Regions from separate parts of the Vibrio sp. Isolate22 genome, predicted to be linked through region 1. Evidence: predicted binding sites of a transcription regulator. Region 1 holds the regulator's gene; the other holds the start of a gene.
The links. Region 1 encodes MetJ, which represses methionine synthesis genes. Its sites were predicted from a motif close to TTAGACNTNTANANGTCTAA; they were not measured.
Positions count from the first base shown of each region.

Region 1 (6,769 bases):
AACGACGTTTAGACGTCTATATGTCCACAGGATGTATTGAATACGATTTAATGTCAACAGATCCATTATGAATTTTTCTCAAGTAGATCGTGAGTAAAACTCAAGTCGTTAGATGGGTCGCAAAGCAGAAATAAGGAAGAAAAAAGGCTGAGAAACACATCGTGCTTTCAGCCTTATCTATCTTAGTGAATAGTATGCTATTTAAGTGTCATAGCAAATGATCTGAGTATTAGAACAAGCTCGACATTCGGTTCAAATCAGACTGAATTGCACCAGCCGTTACTTCACGTCCAGCACCTGGGCCACGAATAACCAATGGGTTATCTTTGTACCATTTACTCTCAATCGCAAAGATGTTGTCGCAAGGCAGCAAGTTCGCCAAAGCGTGCTCTTTCGATAACGCTTCAACACCTACCGTTGCTTTACCGTTCTTCTCTAAACGTGCGACGTAACGTAGAACCTTTTGTTGCGAATGCGCTTTCTCCAAACGCTCCGCCAGCTCTTCACTCAAAACAGAGGCTTTGTCAAAGAAGTCATCCACCGATAGGTCTTGCAACTCTTCAGGGACCAGTGATTCCACTTTTACGTTTTCAGGTTCAATATCTAAACCCGACTCACGAGCCAGAATCACCAACTTACGCATAACGTCTGAACCGTCGAGGTCGGCACGAGGGTCTGGTTCTGTTAGGCCTTGTTGCCATGCTAGATCCACCAACTCGCTGAACGGCACCGTGCCATCAAACTGCTGGAACAACCAAGACAGTGTTCCTGAGAAGATACCCGACAACGCAATAATGTCATCGCCACTTTCACGCAGGTCGCGTACCGTGTGGTTAATCGGTAAGCCCGCACCGACAGTCGCGTTGTATAACCAATGACGGCTGATCTTTGCAAATGCATCTTGTACCTGATGGTAATACTCGCTTGATGCTGAGCCAGCGACCTTGTTCGCCGAGATCAGATGAATCCCTTGCTGAGCAATCTGCAGATACTTTTCTGCAAGTGCTTGGCTCGCAGTCACATCGAGTACAACTGCTTCGTCGTACCCCTGAATAGAGCCTAAACGCTCTAGCCAGTTGTTACCATTGTTAGCAATCGCTTCATCATCAAAGCGCTCACCGACAGAGGTTGCATCAATGCCTTGGTCGTCGAACCAATAAGTTTGGCTATCAACCACAGCCACTAATTCGAAGTTCATTCCGCGGCGCTTTTCAAGTTCAGCCTTTTGCTCAGCAAACAGACTCAGCCAGCTTGAACCAATATTACCCTTACCACACAAGGCAATCGCAACACGCTTCTGAGCTTGGAATAGTTGAGAGTGAATGCCCTTCACTAGGCTTGATGTTTCGCTCTTACGAATCACCGCTACTAAGCTTAGGCCAGAGTTCGCTTCTGAGATAAACTCAACCGATGAACTCTTTAATTGCTGATAGAAACCGTAACAGTGGTTCGGGTTCTTCGTCACACCTGCACCAACGGCAGCAATCAGAGAGAAACCCTCTTTCAGCTTAATCTCAGCGTCAATTGCGTGATCTTGTAGATATTCCAGAGCACCACCGGCAATCTCTTCTGTGTAAGCAAGACGCAAACAGTGCTGATCCGGTTCTAGTTCATAAGCCAACGGCTCTAGTTGAGCACGCTTAAGCCCTTCAAGCACTTCACTTTCTAGACGGTCAAAATCGTGCCCGTGTCCAAAGGTCAGTTGCACGATAAGCACTTCATCCAGAGAAGTAATGATTTTTGCGCCGCGACCTGATGCCAAAACACGCTCAATCTGAGTTGAACCTGACTCTGGTTGATAGCTGCAACGTAAGCTAAGGTCCATCGCACTTTGCGCGACAGGCTGTAGCGTACGACTATGAAGTACAGGTGCGGCGAGACGAGCGAGCTCACTTGCTTCATCAAGGCGAAGCAGAGGCAGTAAGCACGCATCCGACACCAAGCGAGGGTCGGCACTGTATACGCCAGCTACGTCACTCCAAATCGTTACGCGATCCACTTCAGCCAAAGCGCCAATCACGGTTGCTGAATAGTCTGAGCCGTTACGACCAAGCAAGACCGTTTCACCATCGCTGTTTTGCGCCATAAAGCCGGTAATCACCACGCGGCAATGAGCATGTTGCGCTAACGCTTCTTTAATAAGAGGGTAAGAACGTGCACGATCCACCTCTGGTTGTGCACCCACTTCAGCACGCAAGAAAGCACGAGCATCTTGCGCGACGGCTTGTAAATCATGTTGGCACAACAAAGCAGCTAACAAACGTGAAGACCAAACCTCACCGTGACCTAGGACCTGTGCTTTTTGTGCTTCGCTTAGAGGGGCTGTTAGCTCACCCAAAGCGGTAAATTCTTGTTGGATAGTCGCCGTAAGCTGCTCTGCAGGTTCACCTTCAAGCAGTGCTTCAATCAGTTCAAGCTGGAACTGACGAAGGGTTTGTAGGCACTCATGAGCAATACGCCCATCTTTATCAAGCGCTTCTACAAACTCAATCAAACGGTTAGTGGTTTTGCCTGCTGCCGACACAACCACTAAGTCGGTTGCTGATGAATACTCTCTAAGAATGTTTACCACACGTAGGTAACACTCAGGGTCAGCTAAACTGCTACCACCAAATTTATGTAGCTGGCGAAAGGTTGCCATTATTAACCCTCCCCTTCAGCGATAAAGCGTTGTGTCTTTTCAAACGCCTGCTTAAGGTCATCAATCAGGTCTTCTGCATCTTCAAGGCCAACAGAAAGACGCAGTAACTGTTGAGAAACGCCCGCCTCTGCTAGCGCTTCTTCACCCATTGCACGGTGAGTCATCGACGCTGGGTGACAAATCAGGCTCTCTACACCGCCAAGTGATTCCGCTAAAGAGAACAACTCTAACTCGCCAACAAAATATTTGAGCGCCTCGAATGAACCTGCAAACTCAAAACTCAGCATTGAGCCAAAGCCTGACTGTTGCTTCTTAGCGATCTCATGACCGGGATGTTCAGGAAGGCTTGGGTGATAAATCGCACCGACAAGATCTTGCTGTTGCAACGCAGTCAGAATTTCACGCGAACTCTCTTCGTGGACACGCATACGCGCACCTAGCGTACGGATACCACGCAGCGTCATGTAGCTATCAAATGGAGTACCGGTCGCACCAATACAGTTGCCCCACCATGCTAGCTCTTCAGCGTGCTCTTCTGTCTTAGTGATCACCACACCACCAATAACGTCCGAGTGGCCGTTGATGTATTTGGTCGTTGAGTGGATAACAAAGTCAGCACCCAACTCTAAAGGCTTTTGGAACACAGGAGTCAAAAACGTGTTGTCGACAGCAACCAGCGCACCAATCTCTTTCGCTTTACGGCAGGTTTCTGCAATATCAACTACGCGAACCAACGGGTTTGATGGTGTCTCTAATAAGATCAACTTTGGCTTAAGTGCGATCGCCGCGTCCAATGCCTCTTGATCCGATTGATCAACAAACAGAACTTTGAAGTCACCTTTAAGAGAGCGAGTGTTAAACAGACGGTAAGTACCACCGTAGCAGTCATGTGGTGCAACGATCAGATCATCGCCACCTAAGAAAGCCGAAACCCATAAGTTCAGTGCCGAAGTACCACAGTTAGTAACTACCGCGCCTTTGCCCGACTCAAGCTCAAACAGTGCTGTTTCTAATAAACCGCGGTTTGGGTTACCAGAACGGGTGTAATCATACTTTGGCACTTCACCAAAAGCGGGAAACCCATAGTTAGTCGAAAGATAAATTGGTGGGACAACGGCATGGTGTTGCGTGTCTGACTCGATACCAGTACGTACTGCGATTGTTGCTGGCTTCCGGCTGCTCATAGGTGCTTCCTTACAAGTTTGCGTCTGAGAGTCACAGCTGCTTGTCGGCATTTTGCGGCTGTGTTAGATATATGTTATTCACTTTACTTTCATAAACGTGAGACGTCAACACTTCTAGACGTCTATATGTCTTTGCTTATGGCGGTAAATCCCGCTAAAATCACCACTATTAATTTAATCTAACAACTAAAGTGATGAAGGTACGCAATGGCCGACTGGAATGGTGAATACATAAGCCCATATGCTGAGCATGGAAAGAAAAGCGAACAAGTAAAGAAGATTACAGTTTCTATCCCTTTAAAAGTGCTAAAGGTTCTTACTGACGAGCGTACTCGCCGCCAGATCAACAACCTTCGCCATGCAACAAACAGTGAGCTACTGTGCGAAGCCTTTCTACATGCGTACACAGGCCAACCACTGCCAACGGATGAAGACCTTCGTAAAGACCGCCCAGATGATATTCCTGCAGAAGTGAAAAAGCTGATGACAGAGATGGGTATCGAGTTCGAAGCGTTTGACGAAGAATAACAATAACTCAGTCACTGCCTTCAATATTGAGTCGCTTTAGCTGAATGTTCACATTACTGATTCGTATTTTCAGTGTTCTGTGAATAAGAGACATAAAAAAACCGACTCCAGATGAGTCGGTTTTTTATTATTTTGTTTAGCTTCTATGCCATGTAGTTAGCAGGCATCTCAATACGTGCAACGCCAGATTCAACCGCCGCTTCTGCTACTGCTTTCGCTACGCGAGGAAGTAGACGTGGGTCCATAGGCTTAGGAATGATGTAACCCTTACCGAACTCAAGTGACGTCTCACCCGCTGCTTTTAGTACTTCCGCTGGTACTTCTTCTTTCGCTAGGTCACGAATCGCTTTTACTGCCGCTAGCTTCATTTCGTCATTGATTTCGCTTGCACGTACATCAAGTGCACCACGGAAAATGAATGGGAAACAAAGTACGTTGTTTACTTGGTTAGGGTAATCACTGCGACCCGTCCCCATAATAAGGTCAGAACGAACTTCGTGAGCAAGCTCTGGCTTGATCTCTGGATCTGGGTTTGAACATGCAAACACAACTGGCTTATCAGCCATCAGCGTTAGTGCTTCTGCTGGAAGCAGGTTAGGACCTGATACGCCCAAGAATAGGTCAGCACCTTCGATAACATCTTCAAGCGTGCGCTTATCTGTGTTGTTTGCGAACAGCTCTTTGTATTCGTTCAGATCATCACGACGAGTGTGGATCACACCTTTACGGTCTAGCATGTAAATCTTCTCACGCTGAGCGCCACACTTAATCAGTAGCTCCATACAAGCAACCGCTGCTGCACCAGCACCTAGACAAACGATCTTACACTCTTCAAGCTTCTTACCTTGAAGTTCGATCGCGTTCAGCATACCTGCTGCTGTTACGATCGCAGTCCCGTGTTGGTCATCGTGGAATACTGGTACATCACAACGCTCAATCAGGCGACGTTCAATCTCAAAACAGTCTGGTGCTTTGATGTCTTCTAGGTTAATACCGCCGAATGTATCTGCGATATTCGCAACCGTATCGACAAACTCATCGATTGTGCGGTGTTTTACTTCAATATCGATAGAATCTAAACCAGCGAAACGCTTAAACAGTAGCGCTTTACCTTCCATTACTGGTTTAGAAGCAATTGGACCAAGGTTACCTAGGCCAAGAATCGCTGTACCGTTAGAGATAACTGCAACCATGTTGCCTTTACCTGTGTACTTGTAAACGTTATCTACGTTCTGTGCGATCTCACGAACTGGCTCAGCCACGCCTGGGCTGTAAGCAAGTGCTAGGTCTTCTGCAGAGTTTGCAGGCTTCGTCAGCTCAATGGCAATTTTGCCTGGAACTGGGAACTCATGATAATCAAGAGCTTGCTGACGGAATTGTTCTTGAGGTGATAATTCTTGAGAGGATTGGTCTTGGCGGCTGTCTTCAGACATAGGTGTAGGTTCCTAGGATATTATTATTAGGGGGATCTTGTTCATGTTAATGGATGTACTTCAAAGTTCCTAGGTGGTAAAGGCCTCTGTCTCATTAAAAAACGAGATTTCACTACTAATAAGACCAGTGAGCAGTTGAAATTACTATCGCTTGTTGAACTTTCGAGCGGATTTGCAGTGATGAGTCATAAGCGAAGAATTACCCTTCAATATTGAGGTAAGCCGCTTAGTGCAGGAGAGAATAAAAGCTTGAGGTGAAAGTTGATGTTTTCTCGAATTTCAGGCAACAAAAAAGGACACCGAAGTGTCCTTTTTATGTCTAAATAGCGAGAATTACTTCTTGCTAGAAAGAGCACCGAAACGCTTGTTGAAGCGATCAACACGGCCGCCTGTATCTACGATACGTTGCTTACCAGTGTAGAACGGGTGACATTTGTCACATACGTCTAGGTGGATTGATTCTTTTGCTAGCGTTGAGTTGAACTCAAAAGTGTTGCCGCAAGAACAAGTAGCAGTAACTGCTTTGTATTCTGGGTGGATTCCAGCTTTCATGGGATAACCTCAAGTAGGCCGTGTCGCTATACGATTCTAAGCCGCACACCACACGTAGTTTAAAAAAGAAATAAAGACACCGCTCATCACTAAAGCGCGACGAAGCCATACCTTTAAGGCGCAGTATAGTAATGAATCTGTGAAGTAGGATCAACTGATTTGATACATTTTTCGCCAATATCGGCGTTATTTCCTTTGCTGGCTGTGATTCTTGGCTTGGCCCCAACCTCACCCGCTTCTCTGCCACATCACATTCAAACTGCTTCTCGAATTTAACCGCCTTATCCTTTAGACTGTTCGCTCTCGTCAATTCAGATAAAGCCGTCCCTTTATGCGTCCAATGATTGCCCGTGTGGCGCTGCCTGTCCCACTCGACAAGCAGTTCGATTACAAGATTCCAAGCCACCTATTTCCGATTATTGGTGGTCGAG
Region 1 covers NZ_JAKEUW010000009.1:53,239-60,007, forward strand. Annotated here, with positions in the region: gene L1D55_RS07680 (bifunctional aspartate kinase/homoserine dehydrogenase II) at 230-2,641, opposite strand; gene L1D55_RS07685 (O-succinylhomoserine (thiol)-lyase) at 2,644-3,825, opposite strand; gene metJ (met regulon transcriptional regulator MetJ) at 4,033-4,353, shown strand; gene L1D55_RS07695 (malic enzyme-like NAD(P)-binding protein) at 4,497-5,786, opposite strand; gene rpmE (50S ribosomal protein L31) at 6,120-6,338, opposite strand; gene priA (primosomal protein N') at 6,670-6,769, shown strand, end outside.

Region 2 (6,769 bases), on a different contig from region 1:
ATTGGCTGATTTCAACTAAGGTTTTGCCGTCGAACATGCGAATGTCGCCAATCACATTACGGAAACCAAGAATCAAACCACCAGTAATAATGGCAGGCAGCAGTGGCACAAAAATTTCGGCTAAATGGGAGATACCACGCTCAAGGAAGTTCATGTTCTGACGAGCAGCCAATTTCGCTTCATCTTTTGATGAGGCCTCTTTGCCCGTTTGCTCGATCAGCAGTGCATACACTTCGTCAACTTCGGTGCCAATCACCACTTGAAATTGGCCTGCGTTAGTAAAACAACCCTTTACTAGCTTGAGCTTTTCGAGTTCTGCTTTATTCGCCAGCTCTGTCTCATTCAATACGAAACGTAGTCGAGTCAGACAGTGGCTGACACTCGCAATATTCTCTTTACCACCAACTAACTCGATAAGACGCGCAATGTCTTGCTTCGCTATCTTACTCATACTACCCCACCCTGGTTTTATTCAATGACTCATCTAAATCATTGAGCAATAACCACTCAGATTTAGATTTATGGGAACATTCCCAAAATTGATTATTATAATGCCTAGCTGAATGAAAAATCAAAATGGGAACAGTCCCATTAATTGAAAGAGATCACAGTCTAATTTTAATCTAAGCGGTTCAGTTTCGCTTAATTAAGTGGATTATTGAATCGGTGATTGGGTGTGATGAGAGATCTCTCTGTTACCTAAAAGTTGAGAGATCAATAGATTAGCGGCTAGTTTACCCGCTGATTGGTAGCCCGGATCAATACTAAAGACCCGAGGGAATAGGAAAGAAAGAAGATCGTTACCGCCGACGCCAGTCACCACCACATCTTCACGTTGTCGTTCTTGCAAGCGTTTGATGACCCCAAGAGCAAGAGTATCACTGGCACAAACAATCGCTTGAGTCGCTGGAGTGAGTACCTCATCCACTAACTGATAAGCGCTTTCATGATGAAGTTGACCAGTACGATAGTTCGCTATCACTCCACTGTTCTCGCACCAATCTAGGTAAGCTTTTAGACGAAGTTCACCGGTTGATTTATCACTAGGATCCACTCCAACAAAACCGATATCAGAGATCCCCTGATCCGTTAAATACGCCAACGCCCTATTGATCACCTGCTGGTTGTCATAGTTAATAGAAGTAACATTCTCGGTGTCCAGCGCAATAACCACAGCTTTATGTCCCCAAGCTTCAATTTCGGGGATATCGCAATCCGTAAAACCAAACACAATGATGCCATCAACGTTACGACGCTTTAGAACTTGTAGGTGCTCGTTGGCTTTTTCTCTGTCGAGCTGGCTTTCCATGATCACTACATCGTAGCCCGCTTGGTACAACTCAGCCAGCATGGTGCTGACGGCTTTGTTTTCAGAAGGAGAATCCAAGCGAGAGATGATCACGCCAATCACTTTTTGGCTGCCACCACGCATCGATTGTGCAGACTTTGAAGGCGTATACCCAGATTCTTGAATTACTCTTTCTACCCTTTCACGGGTTTCAGGTTTCACTTTGGGATCATTGGTCAGAACACGAGATACGGTCGACTTACCAACACCAGACAGCTTAGCAATATCAAGAATAGTGAGTTTTTTGCTCATAAAAAGTCTAACGTCAAAGGAAGAAAAAGAAGCAGTGAGGGTATATACCCTCACTTAATTGTTTGTAAATCTTAGCGATTAAAGATGGCTTACTTGCTGCAGTTTCGATACACCACACGACCAAGTTCTAGGCGTGCGTTATCACCTTTGGTACGTAAAGTAACGCTGTTGATTAGCTCTCCAGTACCATCATCTAAGATGTACTTGGTTCCAGAACCAGCCGCTACTTGAGTCAGGCGGTATTCATTTTCAGGTAAACGTAATACCGCTTTTTCATTATCAAGGTAAGCCACTTCAAATGAAACGTCAGACTCACATTGATAAGTCACGAATTGATTGTCCGATGTAGCACTGTCAGGCGCTGCTGATTTAGAGCAACCCATTAATGCTACCGTACATAGAGATGCTACTAACATAGCTTTCATACTTCGTTCCTCATCTTTATACCGTTGAAGGTAGTGAAATGTCTTAGCCTTTTAGGAAAGCAGGCACATCCGCAATGCTATCAAGGACAACACTTGCCAAGGCTTCACCCTTTTCGGTAATTGGTTTACCGGTTCTTACCAATACCTTAGTGCCAACACCTGCAGCTTCTGCAGCCATCATGTCTTCAGCTTTATCGCCGATCATCACAGAGTTAGCCATATCAATCTTTAGAAAGTCACGCGCGGAAATGAACATGCCAGGCTTTGGCTTACGACAATCACAATCTTGTTTGTAGTCTCCAATGCCGTGTTCAGCATGGTGAGGGCAGTAGTAAATACCATCTAACTCAACACCATTATCGACAAAGTTCCAATCCATCCACTGCGTTAAAGAGAGAAAACGGTCTTCACTAAACATGCCGCGAGCAATACCAGACTGGTTCGTCACAAGCACCAATAAATAACCCATATCTTTAAACGCTTTCGCCGCTTCAAACACACCATCGATGTATTCAAAATCATGCTCATCATGTACGTAGCCGTGATCAACGTTAATCACACCATCACGATCTAAAAAAACAGCAGGTTTAGACAAAATTTTGTTCTCTATCAACTCTCTATTAATCATTAATTATTACACGCTTTATTTGCTTCATCACTATCTATTTAGTTTTGCGTTCGTTAACGATTTGTTTCCACCTCAGCAATACAATCGACGTTTAGCCGTCTAGACGTAAAAATATCTATTGACTTAGATCACGGAACACCATAGCATCATCTGTAAATCGAGCGAGCTATCGACATATTATTCTGTTCTACCTGCACGGGTTTCTCTATGATTAAAGTGAATCAAGTCAATAAGGTTTTTTATCAAGGCACTAAAGAAATCAATGCCTTAATTGATATCAACCTCCACATTCCTCAAGGTCAAATCTTTGGAGTCATCGGCTCTTCAGGTGCAGGCAAAAGTACCCTAATCCGCTGTGTAAATATGTTGGAAGCCCCAACTTCAGGTGAAGTGATTGTTGATGGTATCGACCTAACAAAGCTCAGCAAATCAGAACTTAGCGAAGCACGCCGTAACATCGGCATGATTTTCCAGCACTTCAATCTGCTGTCTTCTCGTACTGTATTTAACAATGTAGCACTGCCTCTAGAACTAGCAGGTAAAGATAAAGCGGTTATCGAAGCGAAAGTCAGTGAGCTCCTTGAACTGGTTGGTCTTGCAGACAAGCGTGATACTTACCCTGCAAACCTAAGTGGCGGTCAAAAGCAACGTGTCGCGATTGCTCGTGCACTGGCATCAGACCCGAAAGTACTACTGTGTGATGAAGCGACCAGCGCTCTAGATCCTGCAACCACTCAATCGATTCTTGAACTGCTGCGTGAAATCAACCGTAAACTACACATTACTATCCTGCTTATTACGCATGAAATGGATGTGGTTAAGAGCATCTGTCACGAAGTGGCGATCATCGGTGGTGGTGAATTGGTAGAGAAAGGCACGGTTGGCGACATCTTTGCGCACCCTAAGACTGAGTTAGCGCATCAATTTATTCGTTCAACCTTAGATCTAACGATCCCTGAAGATTACCAAGCACGCTTGCAAGAAACTCGAGTAGATGGCAGTTACCCTCTGGTACGCCTTGAGTTCACAGGTGCAACCGTTGATGCTCCACTAATGACGCAAATCGCTCGTAAATTTAATATCGATGTCAGCATTCTAAGTTCTGACCTTGATTACGCTGGCGGCGTGAAGTTCGGCATGATGGTAGCTGAACTGTTCGGCAACGAAGCAGATGATAATGCTGCTATTCAATTCCTACGCGATAACAATGTAAAAGTAGAGGTGCTTGGTTATGTCCTTTAGTTTCAACGAGATTGCTGACTGGATCAGCCTTAACGGTAACCTTCTATTAGAAGCAACTGGCGAAACACTTTACATGGTTGCAGTAGCAGGCATTGTTGGCTTTGCTGTCGGTATTCCCCTAGGCGTGATTCTACACACCACCAAAAAAGGCGGCTTGCTAGAAAACACTAAGCTTAACCAAATTCTTGGTGCGGTAGTCAACGTAGGCCGTTCAGTACCTTTCTTGGTATTGATGGTTGCGATTATCCCATTGACTAAGATGCTGATTGGTACCTTTATCGGTACAACAGCGGCAATTGTTCCACTGACTATTGGCGCAATCCCATTTGTTGCTCGTCTTATCGAAAGTGCACTGCTTGAAGTACCAACAGGTCTAGTAGAAGCAGCGCAATCAATGGGCGCAACACCAACACAAATCATCAGCAAAGTTCTGCTTCCTGAAGCACTACCGACTATTATCAACTCAGTAACCATCACACTAGTTACCCTAGTGAGCTACTCAGCAATGGCAGGTACGGTTGGCGGTGGCGGCCTAGGCGATGTGGCTATTCGTTACGGATTCCACCGTTACGATGTGACCATCATGGCAGTGACCGTAGTGATGTTGATTGTGCTTGTACAAATTATTCAATCGATCGGTGATTCATTAGTTCGCCGTGTTGACCACAGATAAGACTCAGCGTTTATACGCAAACAAACTAAAAACAGAGTCGTCTGAACCAAATTAAATAGATTTATTAAAAGGAGATTATTATGAAATTTAGCCTTAAAGGTTTACTAACTATCGCAGCGGCAGCTTCAGCGCTAGTTCTAGCAGGTTGTGGTGATAAAGAAGTCGACACTTCTAAAGTAAAAGTGGGCGTAATGGCAGGTGCTGAAGCTCAGGTTGCAGAAGTTGCAGCTAAAGTAGCGAAAGAGAAGTACGGCCTAGATGTTGAACTAGTAACGTTCACTGATTACGTAACACCAAACGCAGCACTAGATGACGGTTCTATCGACATCAACGCATTCCAACACGCACCGTACCTAGATCAGCAAGTGGCTGACCGTGGTTACAAACTGACAATCGCTGGTAACACGTTTGTTTACCCAATTGCGGGTTACTCGAAAGAAGTAAAATCAGTAGACGAAATTCAAGATGGCGCGCGTATCGCTGTACCAAACGATCCTACAAACCTAGGTCGTTCTCTACTGCTTCTTGAACAACAAGGTCTACTTGAACTTCGTGAAGGCGCAGGTCTTCTTGCAACAGTACGTGACATCGTTAAGAACCCTAAGAACCTAACGATTGTTGAGCTAGACGCAGCACAACTACCACGTTCTCTTGATGACGTAGCACTGTCTATCATCAACACAACTTACGCGAGCTCTATCAACCTGACTCCACAAAAAGATGGCGTATTCGTTGAAGACAAAGAGTCTCCATACGTGAACCTAATTGTGTCTCGTGAAGAGAACCTAAACGCTGAGAACGTACAAAACTTCGTTAAAGCTTACCAAACTGAAGAAGTGTACAAAGCAGCTTCTGACATCTTCCAAGGTGGCGTAGTTAAAGGCTGGTAATCTGCCTCACTTCACTACCCTATAGATACCAAAAGGGGCTGACACAATGTCAGCCCCTTTTTCGATCACTCGAAGCTCACTCATGAGCCTACTGTGCTAAGAACGCCGTCGTTACTTTAGCTGATCCCAAGAGATGTTTGATACCAGACGGCAGTCATCACACTTGAAATAGAAAATATCGTGGATCGGCGCATCTAGCAGCCATTCGCCACCACATTGCGGACATTTACGCTCTTTTTCGTCTTTCAAACTAATGCCACCTACACGGTACAAGTAGTAGTAAGTAGGAATCTTAGTCAGGTATTCGATACGCCCTCTCAAGCCCCAACCACGTTTGAATAGTACGCTTTTGGTATCGCTGATTTCCGTCAAGGTCGCGTGTTCCGCTCGACAACCACCACCCATTTGTACTTCATCACAGGCTTGCCATTCCGTCTGCCATTTCAGTACGGCTTTATGGTCGCCATTAAAGGTAGGTGGATTACGGTATAGTGGGATCGGCAACAAGCTATCACCACTGCGTAGCGGTGAGCAGGTATGCACAAAGGTGGTGTAAAGTACTTGCCAACTAGGCGCTTCATCTTCAGCCACTTCTTCTGAGTTCAAATCTCGACCCAGCAAGCGCATTTTAGGAGTCAGCAGGCTCGCATTAGACAGACGATCTAAGCACACTTTCACAAAATCTGAGTGATTACGAGGGTGTAAGCTATCTTGCTCTGGGCAGACAACACGAACGTAAAACTCGCCGTCACCCATCACGATAGGAAACTCACGGCCTAGCACTTGTCCGTTATAACGCAGTGCATCCATTAAGCCATTCACCGCCTTGTCGACAGCGCTTACCGTTGTGTTATCAAAACACTCAAATTGAAGTTCTAGTACGTACATCTATCTATACCGCTGGTTGTAACTTTTCTAAAAACTCAGCCAATGTCTCAGCGAGTACATCACGATTTTTGGTGCCTAAGCGCTCTAAAATCACGTTGCCAGTTAAGTTACAGATAGAGATAACATCCAGCTCTGCATCAGTCGCTGCGATGAAAACCGTCGGTTTCAGCTTTAGACGACGCTGCGTTACCAAGTGACCTAGAATATTTTCTTGCAGGCATTCGAAGTCTTCATCACTCCAAATCTGCAAAAGAGTCAGCTCATTACCGTCAAACGTCGCATTCATATCTGCGCTGTATTGAGCACCATAGAAGGTTTTGATGTCTTCATGCAGCGTTAGCTCGATGCCTGTTTCTACGTTAGTAAAATCAGCGAATTGCTCACGTGGGTAGTGTTTCCATAACACAGCGTCACCGCTCTTTT
Region 2 covers NZ_JAKEUW010000003.1:144,818-151,586, forward strand. Annotated here, with positions in the region: gene treB (PTS trehalose transporter subunit IIBC) at 1-451, opposite strand, end outside; gene treR (trehalose operon repressor TreR) at 656-1,600, opposite strand; gene L1D55_RS03505 (MliC family protein) at 1,690-2,025, opposite strand; gene gmhB (D-glycero-beta-D-manno-heptose 1,7-bisphosphate 7-phosphatase) at 2,069-2,620, opposite strand; gene metN (methionine ABC transporter ATP-binding protein MetN) at 2,861-3,895, shown strand; gene L1D55_RS03520 (methionine ABC transporter permease) at 3,885-4,568, shown strand; gene L1D55_RS03525 (MetQ/NlpA family lipoprotein) at 4,649-5,458, shown strand; gene L1D55_RS03530 (Zn-ribbon-containing protein) at 5,570-6,346, opposite strand; gene syd (SecY-interacting protein) at 6,351-6,769, opposite strand, start outside.
Region 2: metN (methionine ABC transporter ATP-binding protein MetN) is a predicted target of MetJ. The motif match lies at 2,745-2,764, and genes of this name have one in related genera.